DNA from 3 places in the Proteus sp. G2626 genome. Region 1 is predicted to be linked to each of the others. Evidence: riboswitches for the same ligand, from Rfam matches in the RefSeq annotation. Region 1 holds a riboswitch; each other region holds the start of a gene.

Evidence for each region. Region 1 has a riboswitch for thiamine pyrophosphate ahead of thiD (bifunctional hydroxymethylpyrimidine kinase/phosphomethylpyrimidine kinase). Riboswitches for the same ligand answer to the same signal wherever they lie in the genome.
Region 2: it holds a riboswitch for thiamine pyrophosphate, as region 1 does, so the genes downstream of both, thiB (thiamine ABC transporter substrate binding subunit) here and thiD (bifunctional hydroxymethylpyrimidine kinase/phosphomethylpyrimidine kinase) in region 1, are expected to answer to the same signal.
Region 3: it holds a riboswitch for thiamine pyrophosphate, as region 1 does, so the genes downstream of both, thiC (phosphomethylpyrimidine synthase ThiC) here and thiD (bifunctional hydroxymethylpyrimidine kinase/phosphomethylpyrimidine kinase) in region 1, are expected to answer to the same signal.

What each region holds. Positions count from the first base shown of each region.
Region 1 is NZ_JAABNH010000027.1:676,882-681,796, reverse strand. Features, by position in the region: gene GWJ05_RS15605 (amino acid permease) at 1-572, shown strand, start outside; gene pagP (lipid IV(A) palmitoyltransferase PagP) at 677-1,312, opposite strand; TPP riboswitch at 2,385-2,473, shown strand; gene thiD (bifunctional hydroxymethylpyrimidine kinase/phosphomethylpyrimidine kinase) at 2,525-3,322, shown strand; gene fbaB (class I fructose-bisphosphate aldolase) at 3,371-4,420, opposite strand; gene yegS (lipid kinase YegS) at 4,470-4,915, opposite strand, start outside.
Region 2 is NZ_JAABNH010000007.1:72,848-77,762, forward strand. Features, by position in the region: gene lgt (prolipoprotein diacylglyceryl transferase) at 1-551, opposite strand, end outside; gene ptsP (phosphoenolpyruvate--protein phosphotransferase) at 631-2,877, opposite strand; gene rppH (RNA pyrophosphohydrolase) at 2,886-3,416, opposite strand; TPP riboswitch at 3,529-3,620, shown strand; gene thiB (thiamine ABC transporter substrate binding subunit) at 3,686-4,699, shown strand; gene thiP (thiamine/thiamine pyrophosphate ABC transporter permease ThiP) at 4,699-4,915, shown strand, end outside.
Region 3 is NZ_JAABNH010000008.1:7,709-12,623, reverse strand. Features, by position in the region: gene thiC (phosphomethylpyrimidine synthase ThiC) at 1-1,929, opposite strand, end outside; TPP riboswitch at 2,060-2,182, opposite strand; gene nudC (NAD(+) diphosphatase) at 3,047-3,832, shown strand; gene hemE (uroporphyrinogen decarboxylase) at 3,921-4,915, shown strand, end outside.

The sequences.
Region 1 (4,915 bases):
TACTGATTTTCCATAATTTGGATAATTTCTTAATCGCTAATATTTTAAATGCTGTGGTATTAACAGCAGCATTATCTGTTTATAACAGTGGCGTTTATTCTAATAGCCGTATGCTTTATGGTTTGGCAAAACAAGGTAATGCACCACATTCACTTGCTAGTGTGAATAAGCGTGGTGTGCCTGTGATGTCATTACTATTATCAGCAGTTGCAACTTCATTAGGTGTTTTAGTTAACTACTTATTACCCGATCAAGCATTAGAACTATTAATGGCGTTAGTGGTGACAACATTAGTCCTTAATTGGATCATGATCTGTTTAGCTAATTTAAAATTCAGAGCAACAAAAATTAAAGAGGGTGTAGAGCCTTCCTTTAAAGCGCTTTGGTATCCATATGGTAACTATATTTGCCTTGCTTTCTTATGCATGATTTTGGTGATTATCTTATTTATGCCACAAGTGAATATTTCAGTTATTTTAATGCCGTTCTGGATTGCGTTCTTGTGGGTTGGATTTAAGATTTCCCGTATGAAGAAAGCACCAGAGAATGCTCAAGCAAGCCAGGATATTTAAATATTATTGGCTTATTTGATAATAAAAAACGCATCATTAGATGCGTTTTTTTGTGTTTTATTTATATTGTTTGTATTTCTTCTGATAGGAAAAAAGTAAGAAAATTATTGCCAACGTAACCAAGCAAATAATACGTTACCATTGTTGTACGTACCAGGTACATATGTTGCTTGTAGTGAAAGATGACCGTAACCCACAGAGACTAGCGGTAATGGCAGTGGCATCGGAATATAGTCATATTCATGGCGTGCTGTAATACTTAGTGTAAATCCTGCCCCCATACGGAAACCGTCTTTATCACCGGGATACCACATTTTCTCAAAACCATAACCTATAATAGGTTGTACTCGGTTATTTGAGTCCATAAATGCCATCGCATAAAGAGAGTGCCAATCACCATCATTGTCATAACGATATTTCCCCATACCAAAACCCCAAGGCGTTTCGTTATAGCGATCCGTTTTTTCTTTATCGTAAGTAAAACGGTTATGCCAAGTCCACACAGGCAAATAGTAGTTATATTGGTCGTTGTCCCAAGTCTGATTGATATTACGTTTGAATTTCCCCCAGTAACTCTCTTCGCTATTAGATTGAGACATATTATTGGTTGTTTGGTGGTTTTCTGTCGTAATAATCTGATGTGGGGTTGAATTATTTTCAGAAGCGAAAGCAGTAGTTGTTAACGCAAGCGAAAACAACGTAGTTGCTAATACGCTAGGGTGAAAATAGGTTGAAAACATAATATAACTCCGAGTACGGCATTGCTATGATTCTGGTGATGACAAATAAACGTTACTAATAGTGTTATTTAATCGACAAGTATTTAAGATAAGAGGTATCTGAAACTTGACTTCTTAACTAAAATCTTAAGGGATAAGAATCGGTTATAAAAAAAATAAATAAATTTGTTATATTTATGAATGCATTTATTTGGAGCATTCAATATTGTTATCTTTTAATGGTAACGTATTGTTTTTAATTTAAAATTAAGTTTTTATTAGATTGAAAGTAAATAGCTGATAAATAAGGATAAAGAGATATTATTTAAGATGAGTCATTTTCAATATAAAAAATTGACCAAATATCTATTTTTATAAATTTATTGAAATATTAGTAAAAATTGATATTAATAACATTAACTTATAAAAAAAGTATTTATTTTCGACGGGATAATAAAGTAATGAATAAAAAGAGTTAAATAAAAAAAAGAAAAATTCCGTGTTGGTTTATAAATTGTTTAAGTTAAGTGAGTTTTATTTAGTGGTGTGTCGATTTTTTGTGCAGATTATCCTAAGGCAAAAACGTGTGAATAATGTTTACTCACATGTTTTCAGGAAATAGATTACTTATTATTGAGATAATTTTTCTTGGCTTATGATAAGTAGCCGATATGGGTATGAGTATCGCGATCTTTGCCCCAGCAGAAAGCATCCCAGTTATTATAGAAATCTTCAATACTGCCAATTAAGTATAGTGGTCTATCTTCCTCAGTTCCATCTGAAGCATAAATATAATGGCCTTTGCTAAAAGCCCATAAAATCATATCAACCCAAAAACCTTTACCATCAGAGATTTGTTCTTCATCAGTAACGACGATATTATGAACTTTAAAAAGATTACAGAAAAAAGTACGAGGTAATTCTCTGATCTCATCACGATGTTTAGGTATACGGGAATGCCAAACTTTTACTTGAGCTGATTTATCTTACTGAATAACAAGCCTCAAAAGTAGGGAGTTAATAAATCGAGATTAGCTATCAAACTAGCATCTTTATCTTGAGCATGCGATACTCCTTATCGCCTGAATTTATAGGCTTTGGCTCGGGGCGCCTTATGGCTGAGATGAACCCGTATAACCTGATCTGGATAATGCCAGCGTAGGGAAGTCAAGGTAACTCTGCTGATTAACAGAGTCCGACTTTTCTGTAACTGGTGAAAGGAGGAGTTAATCAGTGAGATTCAATGCATTGTCTATCGCAGGTACTGACCCTAGTGGTGGCGCAGGTATTCAGGCTGATCTGAAAACATTTTCCGCACTGGGTGTTTATGGTACAACAGTAATGACAGCACTTGTTGCTCAAAATACCTGTGGTGTCCGTAGTGTCTATGATTTATCCCCTGATTTTGTTGCAGCTCAATTAGATGCTGTTTTGTCTGATGTTCGAATTGATAGCGCCAAAATAGGTATGCTCTTTAATGCCTCAATTATTGATGTGGTTTGCGACAAAATTCAGCAATATGCCATTCCTTTTGTTGTGCTTGATACGGTTATGATTGCAAAAAGCGGTGATCCTCTATTACAGCCTGATGCGGTTAATAAAATGGTCAGTCAGCTTTTACCGTTGGTTGATTTGATCACACCTAATTTACCTGAAGCAGCTACACTGCTAGGTTGTGAAGTCGCTCAAGATGAAACAACGATGAAGCAACAAGGTTATGCATTGCTAAAGCAAGGATGCAAAGCCGTGTTAATGAAAGGAGGACATTTAACTGAAGATGAAAGTCCTGATTGGTTATTTACTCAAGATGGCGAGTGGCGATTTACCTCAAAACGCGTTAATACGAAAAATACCCACGGTACAGGATGCACGCTTTCAGCCGCTTTAGCCGCTATTCGTCCTCAAGTCGCTAATTGGCAAATTTGTGTTGAACAAGCAAAAGCCTATTTACAACAAGCGCTAGAACATGCGGATAGTTTAGAGGTTGGGCAAGGTTTTGGTCCTGTACACCATTTTCATCGCTGGTGGTAACAATAAAGCCCCTAAATAATAAGGGGCTTTCATCGTTGAACTTATTAATTAAGCAATAGTGACAGATTTATTCAAATAAACATCTTGTACTGCATTAATCAGGGCAACCCCGTCTTTCATTGATTTTTTGAACGCTTTACGGCCTAAGATCAGCCCCATACCGCCAGCACGTTTATTAATAACGGCGGTGCGAACGGCATCTTCAAGGTCATTATTACCAGAAGCGCCACCAGAGTTAATTAATCCTGCACGGCCCATATAGCAGTTTGCTAATTGGTAGCGAACTAAATCAATTGGGTTTTCAGTAGTGAGTTTCGTGTAAACACGCTCATCAGTATGACCAAAACCAATCGCTTTAAAGCCACCGTTATTTTCAGCCATTTTTTGTTTAACGATATCAGCACCAATAGTTGCCGCTAAATGATTTGCCTGACCCGTTAAATCTGCACTTGCATGGTAATCTACGCCATCTTTTTTGAATGCTGGGTTGCGTAAATAAGCCCATAGTACAGTGACCATACCCAATTCATGAGCACGTTCAAAGGCCATTGAAATTTCTTCAATTTGTCGACGGCTTTCTTGTGAACCAAAGTAAATAGTTGCACCCACTGCAACAGCACCCATTTCAAAGGCTTGCTCTACGCTAGCATACAGTGTTTGGTCATATTGCGCTGGGTAGCTTAGGGTTTCGTTGTGGTTTAATTTCACAAGAAAAGGGATTTTGTGTGCATAGCGACGAGAAACAGAAGCAAGAACACCATAAGTAGAGGCAACACAGTTACAACCTGCTTCAATTGCTAATTCAACAATATTTTTTGGATCAAAATAGAGAGGGTTTGCTGCGAAAGAGGCTGCCGCAGAGTGCTCAACACCTTGGTCAACAGGTAGAATAGACAGATAACCCGTTCCCGCTAAACGTCCGTGATTAAACAGGGTTTGCATTGAACGTAACACGCTATTAGGGCGATTATTATCAATCATGACACGATCAACAAAGTCAGAACCTGGCAGATAGAGATTTTCGCTCGGGATGGTTTGGCAACGATGGTCTAATAATGATTTTGCATCAGCACCTAACAAACTTACTATATCAGTCATTACATACTCCAGTTCATGATGAGATGAGAGTGATTGTCATTTATCTACATTAAGATAACAAGTCACATTGAGGCGGTAACCGGCAGTGGATCGCTTCAGGTAACACAATAAATTCAAATTTATTCCCTAAAAGGGGTTCTCCATCTAAATTAAATACCATTTCATGAGAAGCGCTAATGTTTACCCAGTGACTTTCAAGCTCGATTATCTTGTCATTCTTTTTACGATCAAACAGGCTACTTAGAATAGAAGGGAGCAGTTCGTGAGCTTCTACAATGGTGATATTGAGTTTATTGTCGTTAATTAAGGCTTCAGGGCATAACTGTTGGCCTCCACCAGCTTGACGACCATTGCCGATACCTAAAATAAGAGACTCACCTTTCCAATGAAAGTTTTCAGCTTCAATGGTGCAATAGTCAGCTTTTAAAGTATCAATACGCAAAAGCCCATTAATAAAATAAGCCGCACCACCTAATGCTGATTTTAACGCTTCGG
Region 2 (4,915 bases), on a different contig from region 1:
AGCGTTGATGGATCTTGAGCAACAAGCTGAAGATCTTCTGAACGAGAGTTTGGAAATAAGAAGGCCCAAGGCGTATCTAATGTGACGCGTCCCCATAATTCGCCATTAATAAAGTTACCAATTCGGCCTAAACCTAAACCAAATGGAATTAAAGGCGCAACAAAATCAGCCACTTGAAAAAATCTACGTTGAGTGCGTTTTGCAAACCAAATCATGGCACAAATTACCCCAATTAAGCCACCATGGAACGACATACCGCCATCCCAAACTTTAAAGAGGTAAAGAGGATCATTTAAAAAGACAGGCAGATTATAGAATAAAACATAACCTAAGCGCCCTCCGATAAACACCCCCACAAAACCGACATAAAGTAATGTTTCAACTTCATTTTTATTCCAACCACTATTCGGTTTTGCCGCTCGTCGGTTTGCAAGCCATAAGGCAAAAACAAATCCAACTAAATACATCATACCGTACCAGTGTAATGACACCGGCCCGATAGAAAACATAACGGGATCAATCTCTGGAAATTTAAGGTAGCTTATACTCATTATTCCCTACTTCACTTAATTAATAATTTCTGTGTTTGCTCTTTATCACTAACACAGAAAAGGCTTATACAAAGGCATGTCAGATGCCTCCGCGAATTAATCCACCTAATCCCTGCCTTTCCATAAATTCAGAAGACAATTTTTTGATTTCTGTTGCTGTTTCAGCTTGCAACACTTGTTGCATAAAAGGCTGTAACACCACAGGATCAAGATGGCGTAATAAGTATTTTACCCTAGGTAAACTACGTCCACTCATGCTTAACTGCCTAAAACCAAGCCCTATTAACAGCAATGCCCCGATAGGTGTTCCTGCCATTTCACCACAAACACTGATGGGTAACTGGTAATATTGGCATTGTGTCGCAATCAAACTCAGTGAACGTAATAACGCAGGATGCAAATTATCATAGAGTGATGCAACATGGGTATTATTACGATCGACAGCAAGCAAATATTGAGTTAAATCGTTTGTTCCAATAGAGATAAAATCAACCCGATGAACTAATTGTGACAGCATAAACACCAACGAAGGGACTTCAAGCATAATACCTAACGGTGGCAAAGCACATTCACATTTTAATTCTCGACTCACTTCATCACATGCGCGTAATAACAATGTTCTCGCTTCGTCAATTTCATCAATACTTGTCACCATCGGCAACAATATTTTCAAATTTTTAAATTCGAGGTTTGCTTTTAGCATAGCACGGAGCTGAATAAGGAAAATTTCAGGTTGATCGAGTAATATTCTTATTCCTCGCCAACCTAAGCAAGGGTTTTCCTCATTAATGGGCATGTAAGGAAGTTGTTTATCTGCGCCAATATCTAAAGCTCGTAACACAACGGGTTTATCGGGGAAGAAAGAGAGTATTTCACGATAGCGATTTTTTTGTTCATCTTCTGATGGAAAACCGCTTTGTAACATAAATGGAATTTCTGTTCGATATAAGCCAACACCGTCTATTCCGAGACTAATACGTTGCTCATATTTAATATTCAAACCCGCGTTCAATTGAACGCTAACCGCTTCACCATTTTTTAAAACTGCCTGCTGTTCTAGCTGATCTTCTGCAATCTGACTTAATACACTCTCTTCATCAATAATTTGTTTGTACTCTTGAGTAATAAAAGGCTCTGGTTCAATAAAAATCTCACCACGATAACCATCAAGAATAAGCATTCGATTATGTAAAAGCTCAGGTTGGATATCCGCCCCCATAATCGCGGGGATCCCCATTGCTCTAACAAGAATGGCAGAATGTGAGTGTGTCGCACCATCTCGCACAATAACACCTGCGAGTTGTTGTTCGGGTAATTCTGCCAATAAACTCGCACTCAGTTCATCTGCCACTAAAATAAAGCGCTCAGGCCAAATATTAGTTGAGCTTACTTCATCATCTAAATGAAATAATAAACGCCGTCCTAATGCTTTAAGATCAGAGGCTCTTTCTCGCATATAGCCATCTTTCAAACTAGAAAACTGTGCCGAAACTTTCTCAACAACCACTTTTACAGCCCACTCCGCAACATATCCTTGAGTGATAATCGCTGTCATTTTGTGTTTAAGCTGGGGATCGTTGAGTAAATGCGAGTAGAGATCAAAAATGGCAGCACTCTCTTTTTGAGCATTCGCCATAAAACGTTTACTAAAACGGCGACATTCAGCAGTAGCCTCTTCTAAAGCCACTGTAAGTCGATTTAATTCTGCTTTTATATCAAGGGCACTGGCTTTAAAGACATTTTCAAGGATAGGTTGAGAGACTTCTTGCCAACCATAGGCCATGACTACGCCAGTGGATACCGAAAGAGCTTTAATACGACTTTGACGATATTGTCCAAAAAGCCCTTTAGTTTGTACTTGTGACAATGTGGCACCAAGCTGTGTTGCCAGCGTCACCATAAAAGACTCTTCGCTTTCGTTAAATAAGCGACGCTCTTTTTGTTGAACCACTAAAATACCTAGGAGTTGGCGACGATAAACAATGGGCACTCCAAGGAAAGCGCGGAGGTCATCTTCTTTAACTTGAGGGAGATATTTAAAACTAGGATGCTCACGAATATCTGCGAGATTAATAAGCTCAGAAAGGCGTCCAACTTCACCAACAACACCTTCATCAAATGAAAGGCTAACAGCCCGCCCTCTGGGTTTTTTAAGCCCTTTTGTGGCCATTAGATAAAAACAACGACGTTGCTTATCGGCAAGATAAATAGAACACACATCCGTGTGCATTGCCTGACACGTTTCCTTGACTAAGAGTTCAAGTGCTTCTGGAAGCCCGGCTGCCATAGCCACTTTTTCTACAATTTCTCGCAAACGTGTCAGCATAGTGTTATCTAATACCTTTTACGCCGATATCCATACGATGGACGAGGTAAAGACACTTGTTCTTGCAATGGCATGACTACTGGTGCGAACTCTTTCATTACACGACGATAGACATCACGTTTAAAAGAGACGACTTGTCGAACGGGATACCAATAGCTCACCCAACGCCAACCATCAAATTCTGGCGTTTTGCTTTGTTGAACGTTAATGTCCTTATCATTACTTGTTAACTGCAAAAGGAACCAACGCTGTTTTTGTCCAATACAAACAGGTTTTGTGTCCCAACGCACCAAACGCTTAGGTAACTTGTAACGTAACCAGTTACGCGTGGAAGCAAGAATTTTAACATCCTTGCGACTTAACCCAACTTCTTCGAACAACTCTCGGTACATTGCCTGCTCTGGCGATTCTCCAGGGTTAATTCCTCCTTGAGGAAACTGCCATGAATGTTGCCCATAGCGACGAGCCCAAAGCACTTGCCCTTGCCGATTACAAATTACAATCCCTACATTCGGGCGGTAGCCATCATCATCGATCACTAGACTACCTCAATAACCAAATTTGAAAGATAACTCATTGTTTCATACTACTCACAGACGGTAAACCTCTATCAACAGACTTTGCACAACGCGTGGATTTATCTACAATGGGAAAGTCTCAACGGGGTGCCTTTTTAGGCTGAGAAAAACCCGTGGAACCTGATCCAGATAATACTGGCGTAGGGATTTGAGTCAGGATGTTGCAATATTTATTGATTTGCCATCCTCACTCCTCAGATCCTACCTGACTTTTTACTGAGGAATTAAATGTGTTAACTACATCACTTCGCTTTACTTTCTTACTGGGTGCACTGGGTATAATAAGCTCTTTTTCAGCGCAAGCTGCCCCCCAAAAACCGACACTCACGATATATACTTATGATTCATTTACCGCAGATTGGGGCCCAGGACCTGCTATTAAAAAAGCATTTGAACAGCAATGTGATTGTGAATTAAAGCTTGTCGCACTTTCTGATGGTGTTTCTTTGCTTAATCGCTTACGTATGGAAGGTAATAAAAGTAAGGCCGATATTATTTTAGGGTTAGATAACAATCTGATCCACGCAGCCAAAGAAACGGGGCTTTTTGCACCTAGTAATATCGATACATCGAAACTCGCCTTACCTGAAAAATGGACTGACGATACCTTTGTGCCTTATGACTACGGTTACTTTGCGTTTATTTATGATAAAAACCGCATTGCTAACCCGCCCAAAAGCATGGCTGAACTGCTAAACAGTCAAGAAAAATGGAAAATACTGTATCAAGATCCTCGCACTAGTACACCAGGCTTAGGTTTAATGTTATGGATGCAATCCCTTTATCCTGAAAATACCGCGACACAATGGAAGAAACTGTCCGAGAAAACCCTTACAGTGACAAAAGGTTGGAGTGAATCTTATGGCCTATTCTTAAAAGGGGAAGGTGATTTTGTACTCAGTTATACCTCATCTCCGGGTTATCACATTTTAGCGGATAAAAAAGATAACTATGCAGCTGCTATTTTCTCTGACGGGCATTATTTACAAGTAGAAGTTGCAGCAAAACTCAAATCAAGCAAACAACCTGAGTTAGCTCAGCAATTTATGCAATTTATGCTAACCCCAGCTTTCCAAGAAACTATCCCTACCACCAATTGGATGTATCCCGTAATAGATATGCCATTACCTGAAGTCTACTCTGCGATGCCTAAACCAGAAAAATCACTACAATTTGATGCTGAAATTGTTGCAAAAGAGCGCCAAACCTGGACTCGTAACTGGCAATCAGCGGTTAGTCGCTAATGGGAAGATGGCTTATCCCGGGGCTATGTGCTTCGGGTTTACTGCTTATTGTGGCATTGTTGTCATTTGGCGCACTGTGGTTTAATGCGCCAAGTGACGAGCTGTCCTCTATTTTTGCTGATGATTATTTATGGCATGTTGTCCGTTTTACTTTCTGGCAAGCCTTTTTATCTGCCCTGTTTTCAATATTACCCGCCATTTGGCTCGCAAAAGCAC
Region 3 (4,915 bases), on a different contig from region 1:
CACCTCAACACTGGCGATTTCTGCACTGTGGTATAACTCACTTCCATGCTCTTTAAAAGCTTGAGACATTTGCTCCATGCCAGCCGCATAATCGCGTACTTCTTGTGTTATTTTCATTGAGCAGAATTTAGGGCCACACATTGAGCAGAAATGAGCGACTTTTCCTGATGCTTGAGGCAAGGTTTCATCGTGATATTGGCGTGCGGTTTCAGGATCAAGAGCTAAATTAAATTGATCTTCCCATCTAAACTCAAAGCGAGCTTTTGACATTGCATTATCACGAATTTGAGCTCCTGGATGTCCTTTGGCTAAGTCGGCGGCATGAGCAGCAATTTTATAAGTAATCAGCCCTTGTTTTACATCTTCTTTGTTAGGTAAACCTAGATGCTCTTTAGGGGTAACATAACAGAGCATTGCACAACCAAACCAGCCAATCATTGCTGCACCAATACCTGATGTGAAGTGATCATAACCTGGTGCAATGTCTGTAGTAAGAGGACCTAATGTATAAAAGGGTGCTTCATGACAATGCTCTAATTCTTCTGTCATATTGCGACGGATCATCTGCATTGGAACATGACCAGGGCCTTCTATCATGACTTGAACGTCATATTCCCAGGCAATTTTTGTTAGTTCACCTAAAGTATGTAATTCAGAAAATTGTGCTTCATCATTTGCATCTTGAATTGAACCCGGTCTCAATCCATCGCCTAGAGAAAGGGAAACATCATAAACGGTACAAATTTCACAGATTTCACGGAAATGTTCGTAGAGGAAATTTTCTTTGTGATGTGATAAACACCATTTCGCCATTATAGAACCACCACGAGACACAATACCTGTTAGGCGTTTTGCGGTCATGGGAACATAACGTAATAATACACCTGCATGAATAGTAAAGTAATCAACACCTTGTTCTGCTTGCTCAAGTAAAGTATCGCGGAACATTTCCCAAGTGAGATCTTCAGCAATACCGTTAACTTTCTCGAGTGCTTGATAAATTGGAACTGTACCGATAGGAACGGGACTGTTACGAATGATCCACTCACGCGTTTCATGAATATAACGGCCTGTTGAGAGATCCATGACGGTATCTGCTCCCCAGCGTGTAGACCAAATCAGTTTTTCAACTTCTTCTTCAATGGAGGAGGTTACAGAGGAGTTTCCGATATTGGCATTCACTTTCACTAAGAAATTACGCCCAATAATCATCGGTTCTGATTCAGGGTGATTGATATTGGCAGGAATGATAGCTCGGCCCGCAGCAACTTCTTGGCGTACAAATTCAGGGGTAATATTGTCAGGGAGATAGGCTCCAAAGCTAAAGCCTGTGTGTTGTTGGCGTAATACTTCGCTTCGAATACGTTCACGCCCCATATTCTCACGAATAGCAATAAACTCCATTTCAGGTGTGATAATACCTTTTCGAGCATAATGTAATTGCGTCACGCTTTTACCCTTTAGGGCTTTTTTAGGGTTAGGCTTTAATGGAAAACGTAGATGCTCTAATCCAGCATCAGAAAGACGTTGTTGTGTGAAATCAGAGCTTAAGAGTGAAAGTGCTTCAGTATCATTGCGCTCATCAATCCATGATTGGCGAATTTTTTTTAAGCCAAGATTAACGTCGAGTTGAGATGCTGGATCGCCATAAGGGCCTGAAGTGTCATATACCGGGACGGATTCATTATCTTCAAAAACAGGGTTTTCTTTTGATCCTCCTACCAATGTTTTATCAAGCTGGATCTCACGCATTGGTACTTGAATATCGTTACGAGAGCCTTCAAGGTAAATACGTTTTGAATTGGGAAAACTGACCCCTTGAATAGTACTAATAAATTCCTGAGCAGCATCTCGTAGTACTTTTCTTGGGCGCTGTTTATTGGCGGTTGGCGTAATATCTTTAACAGATAAAGTTTGATTTTGGGACATAGCATTTCCTAATAAATATCATGCAGGTTGTAGCCTGTCGGGTGAATATTGAGAAAAATGCTTGTCTGGAGGTCGCAGGGAGTATCGACAGATAGGCGTATAAAAAATATACGGGATGAAGCTATCAAAAGGTCGAATCACTCTTGTTCCCTTCGCGGGTATTAACCCGATCAGGTTCCGCGGATCCCGAATTAACGGTCTCAGCCTGTGTTTATAATATCCTTATAAACACTAGGCACTCCGACAAGAAGAAGTCCAGTATATGAAAGATTTTAAAAACTACAAGTCCGATATGGGTTATTTATTTAAATCCCAATGTTGCTGTTTCCAGTTTTTCATTTGTGAAATTTGAGCTAATTGTTTATCTGGATTGATAACTGTGGCGTTATCAGCTTGATAACATAATGGGAGGTCATTAGTGTGTCGGCATAGAAATAAATATAAATATTATTAATATTATTGGTTTCTTTCCATTGATTTAGGCGTTCAATCTTCCCTTCTCGCGATGTGGTGTGCCTTCAATATATCTAGTGTAATAATTATCTTTAATTTGCCTATTAATGCCTATTGAAATATCCACAGTAAGTTGTTTTGCAATCGCATGAACGAAAAAGGACATTGTTGCTGAAATAATCATAATAGGAATATTTTGCTGTTGATATTGTGTAATTATTGATATTTCTTCAGGGTAAAACAATAGCTGAATTTTTTCAGTAAAGTCATTAACTCAATGATTTAACTTGTCTAAATTATGATATTTAAAGTAAGTAAAATGTTGATAAAGATATTGAACCATATCCAATTTTTCAGCGTAATAGTCTACAATCATTTGTTGATCTAGTTTTAGAAAATAGGGATGAGTGGCTATTTTTTTATCCCATAAATAACATGTTCATAAATGACTAGGAACACCCGCTAAAAGTGTTTCATCTAAATCAAAAATCGCAATTTTATTTTTGGTTTTATCTGTCATTCTTACATTTTTTTATAAATAAAATTTATCAAATTCTCTTTTGAATGTTAATAAATTATAGAGAATAATCATAATACATTGAGTGGGTCTTACTAAAGAGAGTATCCTTAATTCCATATCATTATTTTGGATAGAATTATCATTATGCATTTATATACGCTAACGGGATCAGAAAAAGGCTGGTGGACAGTCAGCCTTGGTGGGCGAGTGTGGTTACCTAAAGGTGAACTCCCTTTTGGCTTGGCAAAAGAATGGGATCTTATTGGTCAGCACGCCAAAATTGTTGGTGAGTGGCAAGGTGAAACAGTTTGGCTTATTCATGGAAAAATGGATAACGACATGTGTTCACCGAGGCTTATCGCTTCACAAGATGAGAATTTATTTAAACTAGTAGGTCGTGGTGTTCAGTTAGCGGAGTTTTATCGTTCTCATCGTTTTTGTGGTTATTGTGGTTCCAAAATGCGCCATAGTGAGAGTGAATGGGCGTGTTTATGTGATAATTGTCATGAACGTTATTACCCGCAAATTGCTCCTTGTATTATTGTGGGGATCCGTCATGAAGATAAAATCTTACTCGCACATCATGTTAGGCATAAACATTCTCCACTTTATACGGTGCTCGCTGGTTTTGTTGAGGTTGGTGAAACACTAGAAGAAGCGGTTGCCCGCGAAGTATTTGAAGAGAGTAATATTCGTATTCGTAATATTCGCTATGTTTCTTCGCAGCCTTGGCCGTTTCCTCATTCTTTAATGATGGGATTTTTGGCTGATTATGATGGCGGTGAGTTACGCCATGATCCTACTGAATTAACCAGTGCTGGCTGGTATCGTTACGATAAACTACCACAGATCCCACCTCCAGATACTATTGCCCGACGTTTGATAGAAGATACGATAGCGAATATTAGACAGGATAAAGAAAAGAACTAAATAAAGGCGTTGTCTGCCAACAGTTATTTTTCCAGCATGTTACAATGCATACTATTTCGCGGCCCAATTACTGTTAATGGAGTTAGTCATGAGTGAGTTGAAAAACGACCGCTATTTACGTGCGCTATTGCGCCAACCTGTTGATGTCACCCCTGTTTGGATGATGCGTCAGGCAGGCAGATATCTTCCTGAATATAAGGAAACACGGGCACAGGCGGGGGATTTCATCTCATTGTGCAAAAATACAGAGCTGGCATGCGAGGTGACATTACAGCCTTTAAGACGTTTTCCATTAGATGCCGCTATTTTATTTTCTGATATTTTAACTATTCCTGACGCGATGGGATTAGGCCTTTACTTTGAAACAGGTGAAGGCCCTCGTTTTAAGTCACCAATAAACACCCTTGCTGATATTCAAAAATTGCCTATTCCAGACCCTGAAGATGAACTTGGTTATGTGATGAATGCTGTGCGAGCGATTCGTCATGCCTTACAAGGTAGCGTGCCTTTAATTGGTTTTTCGGGAAGCCCTTGGACACTGGCAACGTATATGGTAGAAGGTGGAAGTAGTAAGGCCTTCACAAAAATTAAAAAAATGATGTATGCAGAGCCACAAGCACTACATCTATTACTGGATAAACTAGCAGATAGCGTTATCCTTTATCTGAATGCTCAAATTAAAGCGGGCGCACAATCTATTATGATCTTTGATACATGGGGTGGTGTATTAACAGGGCGTGATTACCAACTCTTTTCATTACATTATATGCATAAGATTGTTGATGGTCTTATTCGCGAATATGATGGAAGAAAAGTTCCTGTAACCTTATTTACCAAAGGTGGTGGTCGTTGGTTAGAAGCAATGGCCACAACAGGTTGTGATGCATTAGGACTCGATTGGACAATTGATATTGAAGAAGCACGTCGTCGAGTAGGAGATAAAGTTGCCTTACAAGGTAATATGGATCCATCCATGTTATATGCGCCTCCAGCAAGAATAGAACAAGAAGTCGAAACTATTCTTGCTGGGTTTGGCAAAGGTAATGGTCATGTCTTTAATCTTGGGCACGGTATTCATCAAGA